DNA from 3 places in the Pseudomonas sp. MF6755 genome. Region 2 is predicted to be linked to each of the others. Evidence: predicted binding sites of a transcription regulator. Region 2 holds the regulator's gene; each other region holds the start of a gene.
What was found. The regulator sigma-54, encoded in region 2, starts transcription at its own class of promoters, with help from an activator protein. The targets are predictions, from matches to a motif close to ANTGGCATNNANNTTGCTNT.

Region 1 (5,414 bases), on a different contig from region 2:
CACATCATAGCGGGCTTTGCCCAATAAAAGGGGCGAAAAGCCATCCCAGCTTATGGCTATAGCATCGTTATCGTTACGTGCTTATGACAAAACGATCATTGAATACATGTGACCTATTGGTTAGAACTCAACACAGGTTGGCGCCGTAACGACGCCGACACATCGGCTCGCCACGCCGGCAGCGAGCCCACCAACGGCAGAAAAACTCTGCCCGGCCTTGGACAAGGCCGAAGGATATCTAGACAGTCAACAAGTGAGGGAAACACCCTATGAGAAGACTTAAGCGTGATCCGTTGGAAAGAGCATTTTTACGCGGATATCAATATGGCGTTCATGGAAAATCCCGTGAGCTTTGCCCATTTACTCTACCGTCGGTACGCCAAGCCTGGATCAACGGCTGGCGAGAAGGACGCGGCGACAACTGGGACGGTATGACTGGCACTGCGGGTATCCACAGACTCAACGAACTTCACGCCGTCGGCTAATCAGGGCATTTAATTCCGACACACACCTTTGAAATTGTAACGACTTAACCACGCGCGCCCCATCCGGGCGGCGGGCTTCGGCCCAGGGGCTCCTTTATGGAGCCCTTTTTATTGCGCAGATTTTCAGCGCAGGGCAGCGATGGCATCCACCGACTGGCGAATCAACGCCGGCCCTTTATAGATAAAGCCGGAGTACAACTGCACCAGGCTGGCGCCAGCCGCGATTTTCTCGGCTGCGTGCTTGCCTTCGGTAATACCGCCCACCGCGATGATCGGCAAACGCCCGGCCAACTCGGCCGCCAGCACCTTGACGATATGGGTGCTCTTGTCCCGTACCGGCGCGCCCGACAGGCCGCCCGCCTCGTCACCATGGGCCAGGCCTTCGACGCCCACGCGGCTGAGGGTGGTGTTGGTCGCAATCACCGCGTCCATTCCCGAATCCACCAGGGCCTGGGCCACCAGCACGGTTTCTTCATCACTCATATCCGGGGCAATCTTGATGGCCAGGGGCACACGCTTGCCGTGACGCACCGCCAGGTCTTCCTGGCGCTGACGCAAGGCTTCGAGCAGTTGCTTGAGGGAGTCACCAAATTGCAGGCTGCGCAGGCCCGGGGTGTTGGGCGAACTGACGTTGACGGTAACGTAGCTGGCGTGCGCGTAGACCCTGTCCAGGCAGATCAGGTAATCATCCACCGCACGCTCCACTGGGGTGTCGAAGTTCTTGCCGATGTTGATACCGAGGATGCCCGTGTATTTGGCCGCTTGAACCCGCGACAGCAGATGATCAACACCGAGGTTGTTGAAGCCCATGCGATTGATGATCGCCTCCGCTTCTGGCAGGCGGAAAATGCGTGGCTTTGGGTTGCCCGGCTGCGGCCGTGGGGTCACGGTGCCGATTTCGACAAAGCCGAAACCCAGCTGTGCAAACCCATCGATGGCCGCGCCGTTCTTGTCCAGGCCAGCTGCCAGCCCGACCGGGTTGGGGAAGTCCAGCCCCATCACCGACACCGGCATCTTCGCCGGTGCCTTGCATACCAGGCCATTGAGCCCCAGGCGGCCACCGGCACCGATCAGGTCCAGGGACAGATCGTGGGAGGTTTCCGGGGAGAGTTTGAACAACAGCTGGCGGGCCAGGGTATACATGGGCGGGCTAGACTCGGATGGCGGCGAAAGGTGGCGGTGATTATAGCCGGGGTGGCGGCCTGCACGCGAGGCGTGCTACCCGATCTCATTGACGCTGCGAAACCAACGCTTCGTAACGCACCCAGATCTTTTCGGCGTACCGCAGGCGCAACGCCTCACGCTGAGGCCCGGCCCCCGGCCCGACATTGTAGGAACCCACTGCCGTCCAGTTGTAGCCAAAACGCTGGATAAACTCGGCAAGAATCGAGGCGCCTACCTCCACCGACAAGCAAGGCTCGTTCAACAGCCGCTCTTCGGTAATGCCCTGCTTGAGCAAACGGGGCAGGTGGATGCTGTTGATCTGCATCAGGCCGATGTCACGCGTGCCATTTCGGTTGGTGTGGTTCATCGCCTGCGCACGGTACCCCGACTCGACTGCGGCAATGGCCTGCAGCAACTCCGGTTCGAGGTCGTAACGAGTGGCCACCTCTTCCCAGCAGTAGGCCAACGCCCGGTTGCTGCCCATCAGTAGCATGAGCAACAGGCCTTTGCGCCATAGCTTACACATTGCTGGCCTGACCACAGCGGGGGCACACGTGAACGACTGCCCTTGGTTGATTACCCGCCCGTACCGGGCATGTAAAGCGATAGCCCTTGCCATAAATCGTCTTGATAAACCCTTTGTCGGCCCTCAAGTGCTTGCGCAGGGAATAAATACAACGCGTCAGTGACTCATCGGCCACCTCGCCCCGGGACCAGGCCAGCTCCAGCAAACGGTCCTTGGTCATCAGTGTGCCACCGGAGGCCAGCAGCAATCGCAGCACATGCCCTTCCTTGGGTGGCAACTGGATATCCGAATCTGCGCCCGTCAACCGGCCATCACCATGCAGGGTCCAGCGAGCGAAGACCAGGGCCGTCGTCGATTCATCAGTCACGACGGCCATACGCACCTCTGCATTCGACTACTAACATTCACATCCTTACTTTCCGAACCGGCTCACCTGCCAATGGCACGACTATAAAAAACCGCCCGATGACTCGCGTTAGGATAAAGCCCATTCAAGCGCCCTTTTTTGGCAACTGCCGGTCAGACAATTCGCTGGCTACCCTTATCGAGGCAGCCATTCCTGATAAATCTCCTGCAATTCAACCCCGAGCCGGTCTTCCAACTGCACCAGCTCACCTAACGCCATCAGTTGCCCATTGACCCGCACCTCCACACATTGGGTGACTCCTGGATCCAAGGGCAGCACCTTCCCCGGTGCGAACGCGGCCAAACGCTTGCGACTGATCAATTGCTCCTGCAGCAGTATTTCCAGGTGCATGGACAAACGCCTTTTTCAGGGAGGGAACTCAAGGTCCGTTCGACAGCACGGCACATAGCAGCCTGCTGCACAGCCAGCGGCAGTTCTTGGTTGCGAGGGGTTCAGCATGCACCGTGGGTATTCCTGGCGGTCTGGCCTGAAGAAGCGGCCATACTGCGAGGCGCACGAGGTTCAATCATGATGAAAAGTTGACGGCGAACTGTACCGCCCCGCCCATGGCATGTGCCTTGCTATGCACTCTGTATCAGGCTCGCACCAACGGCGGCGCAAGCCTACGGACATCGGCGTCGTCCCCTGCAATGGCCTGTAACGCCAGCCCGGGGAACGGCGCTTTTTTTTTCAGAAAAGGCAGGTATTGATGAACGATCCGCTGGCTTGGGTAAACGGCAGCGATGCCCCGGAAAAGAGCAGCCTCGACCTGGGATTCATGGCCCTGACCGATTGCGCGTCGCTGGTGGTCGCCGCTACCCAGGGCTTCGCTCAACCCTACGGCCTCACGCTGCACCTCAAGCGCCAATCGTCCTGGGCCAACCTGCGCGACAAGCTGGTCAGCGGTGAACTGGACGCCGCACACAGTCTCTACGGGCTGATCTATGCCGTGCACCTGGGCATCGGCGGCATCGCGCCCTGCCCCATGGCGGTGCTGATGGGGCTGAACCAGAATGGCCAGAGCATCAACCTGTCCCACGGCCTGCAAGAGCAAGGGATGGTCTCTCCTGAAGCATTGGAACGCCACGTGCACCAAAGCCGGACAAAACTGACCTTCGCCCAGACGTTTCCCACCGGCACCCATGCCATGTGGTTGTACTACTGGCTGGCGAGTCAAGGCATCCATCCGTTGCTGGATGTAAACAGCGTGGTCGTGCCGCCACCGCAGATGGTTGCGCACCTGCAAGCCGGGCGCATCGACGGGTTTTGTGCCGGCGAACCCTGGTGTGCCAGCGCAGTAAAGCAAAACCAGGGGTTCACGTTGGCGACCACCCAGGCGATCTGGCCGGATCATCCGGAAAAAGTCCTGGGCTGCACCCAAGCCTTCGTCGACGCGTACCCCAACACGGCCCGCGCGCTGGTGATGGCGATCCTCGAGGCCAGCCGGTTTATCGAGCAAGGCCGTGAAAACCGCCGCTCCACCGCGCAACTGCTCAGTGCCCGTGAATACCTCGACGCCCCAGTGGACTGCATCGAACCACGCCTGCTGGGCAACTATGACGATGGCCTGGGCAACCAGTGGCAGGATCCTCACGCACTGCGCTTTTTCGCCAATGGCGAGGTGAACCTGCCCTACCTCAGCGACGGCATGTGGTTCATGACCCAGTTCCGGCGCTGGGGCTTGTTGCGTGAAGACCCTGACTACCTGCGCGTCGCCCGACAAGTGCAGCAACTGGCGCTGTATCGCCAGGCGGCTGATGCGCTGGGCATCTGTGCCGCCGACTCGGACATGCGCAGCAGCCAACTGATCGACGGCAAAACCTGGGACGGTTCCGACCCAGCCGGCTACGCCCGCAGCTTTCGCCTGCATGCCCTGGCCGATGACGCCAGCCGCCAAGCGCTGCGCTGACAGGAGCACGATGATGCTGCGAATCCTGTTGATCAACGACACCCCGCGCAAGGTCGGGCGCCTCAAGGCCGCACTGACCGAGGCCGGCTTCGAGGTGATCGATGAGTCTGGCTTGACCATCGACCTGCCTGCACGCGTCGAAACGGTGCGCCCGGACGTGATCCTGATCGATACCGAGTCACCCGGCCGTGATGTGATGGAGCAAGTGGTGTTGGTCAGCCGCGACCAGCCCCGGCCCATCGTGATGTTTACCGATGAACACGACCCGACCGTGATGCGCCAGGCGATCAAGTCCGGGGTCAGTGCCTATATCGTCGAAGGCATCCAGGCCCAACGCCTGCAACCGATCCTCGAGGTAGCTATGGCGCGCTTCGAGAGCGACCAGGCGCTGCGCGCCCAATTGCAGGCCCGCGACCAGCAACTGGCCGAACGCAAACGCATCGAATTGGCCAAGGGCCTGTTGATGAAAATGAAGCGTTGTAATGAAGAGGAGGCCTACACCCTGATGCGCCGCCAAGCCATGAGTCGCCAGCAGAAACTGATCCAGGTCGCCGAGCAGATTATTGCCATGAGCGAGTTGCTCGGCTGATCTGGCTCAGCTCTTGCTAAGCAATCCTCACAGGTAGCCAACGGCGGTTGCCCCTCCCCGACAAAGACGTCGCCCACCCGGTTTGCCCATCGCGAACCCGGTGGCGGCGTTTTTTTGTTTTGGCCCCCTAGAACCGTTGAGGTGCGTGATGAAATCAAGCTTCTGGAAATCCGGGCACACCCCGACCCTGTTTGCCGCGTTCCTGTATTTCGACCTGAGCTTCATGGTCTGGTACCTGTTGGGCCCATTGGCTGTACAGATTGCCGCGGACTTGCAACTGACCACCCAACAGCGTGGCCTGGTGGTGGCCACGCCAATCCTGGCGGGCGCGCTGC
Region 2 (5,414 bases):
CGAAGTTGAACTGATCGACTCGGTGCGCATCGCACGTACAGACGCGCAGAACCGCGACACCGTCATTACCAGCAGTCGCATGACCGTATTCCCACAGAAGCAATATGCGCAGACCGAGCAAGACGTTAGAATCGACGGCGCTGGCGGTGTATCGACCGGCAAGGGAATGAAAGCGTATTTGAAAGAAAGCAGGATACACCTGCTATCGAACGTAAGAGGACAGTATGAGGCTCGTTAAAACCCTCCCTATTTTGCTCGGTCTGGGCGCAGCACTGGGAAGCGTGAGCGCCTGGGCTCTGCCGAACGATAGCCAGCAACCGATCCACATCTCGGCTGACGATGCGCAGCTCGATGACAAGCAAGGTGTCGCAACCTACACCGGTGGCGTGATCATCACCCAGGGTTCGATGAAGATCACCGGCAACACGGTGACACTGACGCGCACCAAGACCGGTGATATCGATGTCGTGACCTCGGTGGGCAATCTGGCTTACTTCGAACAGCAGCAAGCAGCCAAAGACCCTGGCCCGATGAAGGGCTATGGCAAGACCATCCAATACCACGCCCAGCAAAACCGCATCGTCCTGATCGACCAGGCCAAGGTCCTCAGTGCTGACGGCAACTCGACCGAAGGCGAGAAAATCGTCTACAACACCCAGACCCAGGTCGCACAGGCGGGTCGTGCCAACGGCAGCAAGGTCACCGCACCTCGCCCACGCATCGACATGGTTATCCAGCCGAAGAAGAAGGCCGAGTAATGGCAACCCTGAAAGCCCAGCATCTGGCCAAGGCCTATAAGAGCCGTCAGGTCGTACGCGATGTCAGCCTGTCGATCGACAGCGGCCAGATCGTCGGCTTGCTCGGCCCCAACGGCGCCGGCAAGACCACTTGCTTCTATATGATTGTCGGGCTGGTCCAGGCGGATCAGGGGCGCGTATTGATCGACGACCTGGACGTCAGCCACCAGCCGATGCACGGTCGTGCGCGCGCAGGTATCGGCTATCTTCCCCAGGAAGCGTCGATCTTCCGCAAACTGTCGGTTGCCGACAACATCATGGCGATTCTCGAGACCCGCAAGGAACTCGACCGCGATGGTCGCCGCAAAGAGCTGGAAAGCCTGCTGCAGGAATTCCATATCAACCATATTCGCGACAACCTCGGCATGAGCCTGTCCGGTGGCGAGCGTCGCCGCGTAGAAATCGCCCGCGCCCTGGCGACTGCGCCGAAGTTCATCTTGCTGGACGAACCGTTTGCCGGCGTCGACCCGATCTCGGTGGGCGACATCAAGCAGATCATCCACCACCTCAAGGCCAAGGGCATTGGTGTTCTGATCACCGACCACAACGTGCGCGAGACCCTCGATATCTGCGAAACCGCCTATATCGTCAATGATGGTCAGTTGATTGCTGAAGGCGATGCCGAGACGATCCTCGCTAACGAACTGGTCAAGGAAGTGTACCTGGGTCACGAGTTCCGCCTGTAGACACAGTGGTATCGCGCCTTTCCCCGGAGCGCGCAGGAGTCAATAGAAACCTTGGTTTTTTTATTGTTACCGCGCTCTAGGCAAAGGCCCCGAGATCAGGCATATAATTTGCTTATGTTTGGCGCTCACGCGCCCTGTCGTGGATGGCGCATTGCGCCGGCGAATAAGGTGTTAAGCCCCTGCCATGAAACCATCGCTAGTCCTGAGAATGGGCCAGCAGCTGACGATGACACCTCAGCTGCAACAGGCCATCCGCCTGCTCCAATTGTCGACCCTGGACCTGCAACAGGAAATCCAGGAGGCCCTGGAGTCCAATCCGATGCTCGAACGCCAGGAAGAAGGCGACGACTTCGATAATGCAGACCCGCTGGCTGACAACATCGAGCAAAAACCCAACCCCGACGTGCAGGAGCCCTCCTATCAGGAAACCGCCCCTACGGTGGATAACCTGGAAGAAGGCGAATGGAACGACCGCATTCCCAACGAACTCCCCGTGGACACCGCGTGGGAAGACGTGTACCAGACCAGCGCCAGCAGCCTGCCAAGCAATGATGATGACGAGTGGGACTTCACCACCCGCACCTCCACGGGTGAGAGCCTGCAGAGCCACTTGTTGTGGCAACTGAACCTGGCGCCCATGTCAGACACCGATCGCCTGATCGCAGTTACCCTGATCGATTGCATCAATAACCAGGGTTACCTGGACGAAACCCTCGACGAGATTCTCGAAGCCTTCGACCCGGAACTGGATATCGAACTGGACGAAATCGAAGCCGTCCTGCACCGCATCCAGCAATTCGAGCCCGCCGGGATTGGCGCCCGCACACTCGGCGAGTGCCTGCTGTTGCAACTGCGCCAATTGCCGGCCAAGACGCCGTGGCTTACCGAAGCCCAACGCCTGGTCAACGATTATATCGACCTGCTGGGCAGTCGCGACTACAGCCAACTGATGCGCCGCATGAAGCTCAAGGAAGACGACTTGCGCCAGGTCATCGAGCTGGTGCAGAGCCTCAACCCGCGTCCGGGTTCGCAGATCGAGTCCAGCGAAGCCGAATACGTGGTCCCCGACGTTATCGTGCGCAAAGACAACGAACGCTGGTTGGTGGAGTTGAACCAGGAATCGATGCCACGCCTGCGCGTCAATCCGCAATACGCCGGTTTTGTGCGCCGCGCCGATACCAGTGCCGACAACACCTTCATGCGCAACCAGTTGCAGGAAGCGCGCTGGTTCATCAAGAGCCTGCAAAGCCGCAACGAAACGCTGATGAAAGTGGCTACCCAGATCGTCGAGCACCAACGTGGCTTCCTGGAGTACGGCGACGAAGCGATGAAACCGCTGGTACTGCATGACATCGCCGAAGCAGTCGGTATGCATGAGTCGACAATTTCCCGGGTGACCACGCAGAAATTCATGCATACCCCACGGGGTATTTATGAGCTGAAATACTTTTTCTCCAGCCACGTCAGCACCTCGGAAGGCGGCGAATGCTCGTCCACGGCGATCCGCGCGATCATCAAAAAACTGGTTGCCGCGGAAAATCAGAAAAAGCCGTTGAGTGACAGCAAGATCGCTGGTTTACTGGAAGCACAAGGCATTCAGGTCGCCCGTCGAACCGTCGCCAAGTACCGCGAGTCCCTCGGGATCGCGCCTTCCAGCGAGCGTAAGCGTTTGATGTGACGGGCAGGCCACAGCGTTCCAGTGGCAGGCGTCTTGCCTGCCGCTTTATGCACTGGCAACGAAGGAGAAGCTGTATGCAAGTCAACATCAGTGGACACCATGTAGAAGTCACCCCTCCACTGCGCGACTATGTCGAGCAGAAGCTGAGGAAACTTGAAGGCCATTTCGACAAGATCACCAACGTTCAGGTCATCATGAAGGTCGACAAGCTTCAGCAGAAAATCGAAGCGACCCTCCAGATCCCCGGTGGCGAAGTGGTTGCCAATGCCGAGCATGAAGACATGTATGCATCGATTGACTTGCTCACCGACAAGCTCGACCGCCAACTCAAAAAGCATAAGGAAAAGAATCTGAGCCTGCTACAAGGCACAGGTCGTTAACTCTCCCCCCATGATCCGACTTGAAACCATCCTGACCCCCGGCCGTTCACTTGTGAACGCGCCGGGCGGCAGCAAGAAGAAAGCCCTCGAGCAAATTGCCAACCTGATCAGCAGCCAAGTGCCTGCGCTGGAGATGCAAGATGTGTACGAGGCTCTGATTGCCCGTGAAAAACTCGGTTCGACCGGTTTTGGCAACGGTATCGCCATCCCTCACTGCCGCCTGCAAGGTTGCGAAACGCCCGTCAGTGCGCTGCTGCACCTTGAAAAACCTATTGATTTCGACGCCATCGACGGTGCCCCGGTCGACCTGCTGTTCGTCCTGCTGGTCCCGCAAGCCGCCACCGATGCGCACCTGGAACTGCTCCGGCAGATCGCCAGCATGCTCGACCGCAAGGAAGTACGCGAAAAACTGCGCAGTGCCAGCAGCAATGAGGCGCTGTATCAGGTCGTCCTGGATGAACAAAGCGGGCAGTAATCATGCGTTTGATCATCGTCAGCGGCCGTTCCGGCTCAGGTAAAAGCACTGCCCTCAACGTTCTTGAGGACAACGGTTTCTATTGCATCGACAACCTGCCCGCCGGCCTGCTGCCCGAGCTGGCGGAGCGCGCCCTGATTCACACCGAATTGGCACAACCGCTGGTCGCCGTGTCTATCGATGCCCGCAACCTGCCCAGCCACCTCTCGCGGTTCCCGGAACTGCTCGAAGAAGTGCGCGCCAAGCACATTCATTGCGATGTGCTGTATTTGGATGCCGACGAAGAAACCCTGCTCAAGCGCTTTTCCGAGACCCGCCGGCGGCACCCACTCAGCAGCGCCAACCGCTCCCTCGCCGAAGCCATCGAGGACGAAACCAAACTGCTGGGGCCGATCATTGATTTGGCCGACCTGAAAATCAACACCACCAATCTGAACCTGTATCAACTGCGCGATGCGATCAAGCTGCGCCTGTTGAACCAGCCAGAGCCTGGGACGGCGTTTCTGGTCGAGTCATTTGGCTTCAAGCGTGGCATGCCGGTAGATGCCGACCTGGTGTTCGACGTGCGCTGCCTGCCCAACCCCTATTGGAAACCGGAGTTACGCGATCAGTCCGGGCTGGACCAGCCAGTGGTCGACTACCTGGCTGCACAACCGGATGTGGAAGAGATGTTCCAGGACATCTCCAGCTACCTGCTCAAATGGTTGCCACGTTTTGCCGCGAGCAATCGGGCCTATGTCACCATTGCCATTGGTTGCACCGGTGGCCACCACCGCTCCGTCTATTTGACTGAGCGGCTGGGCCAAGTGCTGCAACAAACCCTCAAGAACGTCCAGGTCCGCCACCGCGACCTTAGCTGAAGGAACACCTGCGCGATGCCCGCTCTGGAAATTGAAATCATCAACAAGCTGGGCCTGCACGCCCGCGCCTCGGCCAAATTCGTCGGCGTGGCCGGGCAGTTCCCTTGCCAGATCCGGGCTGGGCGTACACCGGAATCCATGGTCGATGGCAAAAGCATCATGGCGATGATGATGCTGGCGGCCGGCAAAGGCACCACGATTCACCTGAAGACCGAAGGTGAGCAAGAGCAAGAGGCGATGGACGCATTGGTTGCGCTGATCAATAACTACTTCGACGAAGGTGAATAACCGCTGATGTAGGAACGAGTTTTATCCCAGCGCCGTATCCATCACCATCATCAGGCAAAACCCGATACACAGTCCCAGGCTGGCGAGCTTTTCGTGACCATTTCGGCGCGACTCGGGGATCACTTCGTGAGTGACCACCAACAGCATTGCGCCAGCCGCCAGCGCCAGGCCCAAGGGCAATAGAACTTCAGCCAGACTCACCAACCACGCACAAAGCACCGCAAATACTGGCTCGACCAAGCCTGACGCA
Region 3 (5,414 bases), on a different contig from region 2:
ATACCGCGCTCTTTTTCCTGGTCGTTGGAGTCCATCACGCGCTCGTCGTTGAGCTCGTTGCGCTCCAGGGTGCCGGATTGACGCAGGAGTTTGTCTACCAGGGTGGTTTTACCATGGTCAACGTGAGCAATGATGGCGATGTTACGTAGATTTTCGATCACTTGTGTATCTCGATCAGAGGATTCGGTGTGCTGACAGGTCGTGGCAGCGATTAACAGTAGAGTCAGGCCTTGCCGTTACAGCTTGACGGCAGAGTCGGGGGGCCGGTGACGCAGGCCACAGGCAAACAGCCCCGGGCTCTTAGCTCGGTCGATAAACGCGCACATTGGCATGCCCCTCACTGAGCAAATGGTGGGCATGCAGGCGACTCATCACGCCTTTGTCGCAATACAGCAGGTACTGACGGCTGTTATCCAGTTCCTTGAAACGCGCGTTCAGTGCATAGAACGGCAGCGTTTGCACGTCGATGCCAGCGATTTCCAGCGGCTCATCTTCAGCAGCATCCGGGTGACGGATGTCGACAACGATCTGGCCGGCCAGGGCTTCGCTGACTTCTTCGATTTTCACGTCTTGGCCCAATTCGTCGATTACGCGATCGATCGGGACCATTTTGGCGTTCTCGAGCGCACGCTCCAGAATCGCCATGTCGAACTGTTGTTCTTCGTACTCCACGCGATTGCGCTTGGCGTGGGTCTTGGGGTTCACCGAAATGACCCCGCAATATTCAGGCATGTGCTTGGCAAAGTCCGCCGTGCCGATTTCTTCGGCCAGGTCGATGATGTCCTGCTTGTGGCTGGCGATCAGCGGGCGCAGCACCAGCTTCTCGGTCACGCAGTCGATCAGCGACAGGTTCGGCAGCGTCTGGCTGGACACCTGGGAAATCGCTTCACCGGTCACCAGCGCGTCAATCTGCAACTGATCGGCGATTCGGGACGCAGCGCGCAACATCATACGCTTCAATACGACGCCCATATGACCGTTATCGACTTTGCCGAGAATTTCTCCCAGCACTTCCTCGAACGGCACGCTTACAAATAGCACGCGCTGGGAGCTGCCGTACTTCTTCCAGATGTAATGCGCGACTTCCATCACGCCCAATTCGTGTGCACGCCCGCCCAGGTTGAAGAAGCAGAAGTGGCTCATCAGGCCGCGGCGCATGATCTGGTAGGCCGCCACCGTGGAATCGAAACCGCCGGACATCAATACCAGGGTCTGTTCGAGGGCACCCAATGGGTAGCCGCCGATGCTGTTGTGCTGGCTGTGGATCACAAACAACCGTTGGTCGCGAATTTCCATGCGCACTTCAATTTGCGGCGCTTTGAGGGAAATTCCAGCGGCGCCGCACTCGCGACGCAGCTTGCTGCCGACGTATTTTTCTACGTCCATGGAGCTGAACGAATGCTTGCCGGCACGCTTGCAGCGCACCGAAAAAATCTTGCCTTCCAGCGAGCTGCCGTAGTGCTGCTTGCACTTCTCGGTGATGTCGTCGAAGTCGCCCAGCGGGTACTCATCCACCTGCAGGAAATGCGCGATGCCTGGCATGCAACTCAGGCGCTCGGTCATGTCTTTCAAGGCTTTGGCGTCGGTAATGCGGGTTTCCAGCTCGAGATTGTCCCACACGCCGTTCACCACCACAGCCGGGTCCAGGTCACGGAGCACGGCGCGGATGTTCTTGGCCAATTGACGGATGAAACGCGTCCGTACCGGTCGGCTTTTGATGGTGATCTCGGGGAAGACTTTAACGATTAATTTCATGGAAACAGCGCGCGCCGGGCCTGCTGAAAAAGGGGGGCGCGGATTATAGCGGAAATCGCTCAAGGTTTAACCAGTTAATATGCATTGCACACGCAACGCACCAAAACGGGTCATTTACACAAATAAACGCTACATTGCAGTGCGCTATTTATACCGTTTCAACGAATTGCACCGTTATAGGGGCTATTTTGAGGCAAAACGGCCATGTTGGCGCACTGGCATGCAATTTGCTCTCTTGTGAGGCAGGTTGCCATGGCGGAGTATCCGCGCCGGCATCACCCACATTCTAAGGGCTACTCCACTACCCAGCCCGAAGCCACCCGGAGGACACCATGTCGAAGTCGGTTCAACTCATCAAAGATCATGACGTTAAATGGATTGATCTGCGCTTCACGGACACAAAAGGCACTCAGCACCACGTGACCATGCCGGCTCGCGACGCGCTGGATGATGCTTTCTTCGAAGAAGGCAAAATGTTCGACGGCTCCTCCATCGCTGGCTGGAAAGGCATCGAAGCCTCCGACATGATCCTGATGCCGGACGACAGCACTGCCGTGCTCGACCCGTTCACCGAAGACCCAACCCTGATCATCGTCTGCGACGTGATCGAGCCTTCGACCATGCAAGGCTACGACCGCGACCCACGTGCGATCGCCAAGCGTGCCGAGGAATACCTGAAGTCCACCGGTATCGGTGACACCGTATTCGTAGGCCCGGAGCCAGAATTCTTCATCTTTGATTCGGTCAAGTTCAAGTCCGACATCTCCGGCTCCATGTTCAAGATCTTCTCCGAACAGGGTTCCTGGATGTCCGACCAGGACATCGAAGGCGGCAACAAAGGCCACCGCCCAGGTATCAAGGGTGGCTACTTCCCAGTTCCGCCGTTCGACCATGACCACGAAATCCGTACCTCCATGTGCAACGCCATGGAAGAGATGGGCCTGGTCATCGAAGTTCACCACCACGAAGTGGCCACTGCCGGCCAGAACGAAATCGGTGTGAAGTTCAACACCCTGGTAGCCAAGGCTGACGAAGTACAAACCCTGAAGTACTGCGTACACAACGTGGCTGATGCCTACGGCCGTACCGCTACCTTCATGCCTAAGCCGCTGTATGGCGATAACGGTTCGGGTATGCACGTTCACCTGTCCATCGCCAAAGAAGGCAAGAACACCTTCGCTGGCGAAGGTTATGCCGGCCTGTCCGACACTGCCCTGTACTTCATCGGCGGTATCATCAAGCACGGTAAGGCCCTGAACGGCTTCACCAACCCGTCGACCAACTCCTACAAGCGTCTGGTGCCAGGTTTCGAAGCACCGGTAATGCTGGCCTACTCGGCTCGCAACCGTTCCGCCTCGATCCGTATTCCTTACGTGTCCAGCCCTCGCGCTCGCCGTATCGAAGCCCGCTTCCCGGATCCAGCGGCCAACCCGTACCTGGCCTTCGCTGCCCTGGTCATGGCTGGCCTGGACGGTATCCAGAACAAGATCCACCCAGGCGATGCCGCCGACAAAAACTTGTACGACCTGCCGCCTGAAGAGGCCAAAGAGATCCCACAAGTGTGCGGCAGCCTGAAAGAGGCCCTGGAAGAACTGGACAAGGGCCGTGCGTTCCTGACCAAAGGCGGCGTATTCAGCGACGACTTCATCGATGCCTACATCGAGCTGAAAAGCGAAGAAGAAATCAAGGTGCGCACCTTCGTACACCCACTGGAATACGAGCTGTACTACAGCTGCTGATCCGGTAGCGCTACTCAACGTGGCGTGACGAAAAAGACCTCCCCCGGGAGGTCTTTTTTTTGCCTGGGGATTACGCTACCTCACATCAGCAAGCCCCCCCCACGAGGAGATCACCATTGAAACGTCGACTTGCGTTCGCCCTGCTGTTCGTCAGCGCCGGTGCTTGCGCCGCCCCACCAGCCCTTGAGCCACTGCTCAACAGCATCGCCGAACGCCTGACCATTGCCGACCAGGTGGCCTTGAGCAAATGGGACAGCAAAAAGCCCGTAGAAGATAAGAAACGCGAGCAAGAAGTGCTCGCCAGTGTCATCGCCCAGGCGCCGGAGTACAAGCTGGAGCCTGCCGCCGCCGAGCAGTTTTTCTCAGCGCAGATCGAGGCGAACAAACTGGTGCAATACACCCACTTGTCCGACTGGCAGTTCCAGGGCAAGGCACCTGACGAGCCGCGCCCGGACCTGATCAAGCAGATTCGCCCGCAACTGGATCAACTGCAAAAACGCCTGCTTGAACAATTGGCCGATTTCACCCCGCAGCGCAGCGACCCGCAGTGCCCGCAGTGGCTGGCCGCCGCCATCCATGAGCCGCTCAATGACTCCACCCGCCAACTCGCCATGATCCGCGCCACAGCCGAGCTGTGTATCTACAAAGGCTAGACCTGAAAATCCGATTTAAATGTGGGAGGGGGCTTGCTCCCGATAGAGGTGGTTCAGTTGATGAATATGCTGACTGACACCCTGCTATCGGGAGCAAGCCCCCTCCCACATTTGGACTGTATGCATTCAGGGCCATCTCTGGCAGCCTCCTGAGCAACCTTCACAAAACCGCACTATATTGGTGCGATAGGTTGCACCCTCCCCGCAGGCGCAGCCCATTTTGGTTCGAATCTTCCCGATGAAGCTGGCAGAACGCCACAGTTTCGCGCCTCAACCCCCCATTTCATAGGTTGAACGCTTCTTTTCGGAGCTTTGGTTTGGTTTTTGCATTTTCCTTGTATCAGCGTGTGCCTCAAGCCCGCGCCTTGCTCCAAAAGAGGTCCCGATGACCATCAGCGATGCACTGCACCGTTTGTTACTCGACAACCTGACCACCGCGACCATCCTGCTTAATGCCGACTTGCGCCTTGAGTACATGAACCCGGCGGCGGAGATGCTCCTGGCCATCAGCGGCCAGCGCAGCCATGGGCAGTTCATCAGCGAGTTGTTCACCGAGTCGGCCGAAGCCTTGAGCTCATTGCGCCAGGCAGTGGAGCAAGCACACCCGTTCACCAAGCGCGAGGCGATGCTGACCGCCCTCACCGGCCAGACCCTGACGGTCGACTACGCCGTGACCCCGATCCTGAGCAACGGCGCCACCCTGCTGTTGCTCGAAGTGCATCCGCGTGACCGCTTGCTGCGCATCACCAAGGAAGAAGCGCAACTGTCCAAGCAAGAGACCAGCAAGATGCTGGTGCGTGGCCTGGCCCATGAGATCAAGAACCCGCTGGGTGGAATTCGCGGCGCCGCGCAGTTGCTGGCCCGCGAGTTGCCGGAGGAGCACCTCAAGGACTACACCAACGTCATCATCGAAGAGGCCGACCGCTTGCGTAACCTGGTGGACCGTATGCTCGGCTCCAACAAGCTGCCGTCCCTGGCGATGACTAACGTGCACGAAGTGCTCGAGCGCGTGTGCCAGTTGGTCGAGGCCGAAAGCCAGGGCTGCATCACCCTGGTACGTGACTACGACCCAAGCATTCCCGACGTATTGATCGACCGCGAGCAGATGATCCAGGCGGTGCTCAATATCGTGCGCAACGCCATGCAGGCCATCAGCAGCCAGAACGAGCTGCGCCTGGGCCGCATCAGCCTGCGTACCCGCGCCCTGCGCCAGTTCACCATCGGCCATGTGCGCCATCGCCTGGTGACCAAGGTCGAGATCATCGAC

Region 1: the regulator sigma-54 is predicted to act here: its motif matches at 3,147-3,166, upstream of JFT66_RS03300 (CmpA/NrtA family ABC transporter substrate-binding protein).
Region 3: the regulator sigma-54 is predicted to act here: its motif matches at 1,970-1,989, upstream of glnA (glutamate--ammonia ligase).

What each region holds. Positions count from the first base shown of each region.
Region 1 covers NZ_JAEKDA010000002.1:197,589-203,002, forward strand. The annotation lists gene rmf (ribosome modulation factor) at 270-485, shown strand; gene JFT66_RS03280 (quinone-dependent dihydroorotate dehydrogenase) at 609-1,628, opposite strand; gene JFT66_RS03285 (transglycosylase SLT domain-containing protein) at 1,714-2,175, opposite strand; gene JFT66_RS03290 (winged helix-turn-helix domain-containing protein) at 2,168-2,551, opposite strand; gene JFT66_RS03295 (FliM/FliN family flagellar motor switch protein) at 2,717-2,932, opposite strand; gene JFT66_RS03300 (CmpA/NrtA family ABC transporter substrate-binding protein) at 3,291-4,490, shown strand; gene JFT66_RS03305 (ANTAR domain-containing response regulator) at 4,504-5,079, shown strand; gene JFT66_RS03310 (nitrate/nitrite transporter) at 5,228-5,414, shown strand, end outside.
Region 2 covers NZ_JAEKDA010000006.1:222,918-228,331, forward strand. The annotation lists gene lptC (LPS export ABC transporter periplasmic protein LptC) at 1-238, shown strand, start outside; gene lptA (lipopolysaccharide transport periplasmic protein LptA) at 225-758, shown strand; gene lptB (LPS export ABC transporter ATP-binding protein) at 758-1,483, shown strand; gene JFT66_RS09825 (RNA polymerase factor sigma-54) at 1,668-3,161, shown strand; gene hpf (ribosome hibernation-promoting factor, HPF/YfiA family) at 3,236-3,541, shown strand; gene ptsN (PTS IIA-like nitrogen regulatory protein PtsN) at 3,552-4,016, shown strand; gene rapZ (RNase adapter RapZ) at 4,019-4,876, shown strand; gene JFT66_RS09845 (HPr family phosphocarrier protein) at 4,892-5,164, shown strand; gene JFT66_RS09850 (ZIP family metal transporter) at 5,186-5,414, opposite strand, start outside.
Region 3 covers NZ_JAEKDA010000004.1:331,444-336,857, forward strand. The annotation lists gene typA (translational GTPase TypA) at 1-161, opposite strand, end outside; gene thiI (tRNA uracil 4-sulfurtransferase ThiI) at 301-1,755, opposite strand; gene glnA (glutamate--ammonia ligase) at 2,088-3,494, shown strand; gene JFT66_RS07085 (chorismate mutase) at 3,611-4,147, shown strand; gene glnL (nitrogen regulation protein NR(II)) at 4,533-5,414, shown strand, end outside.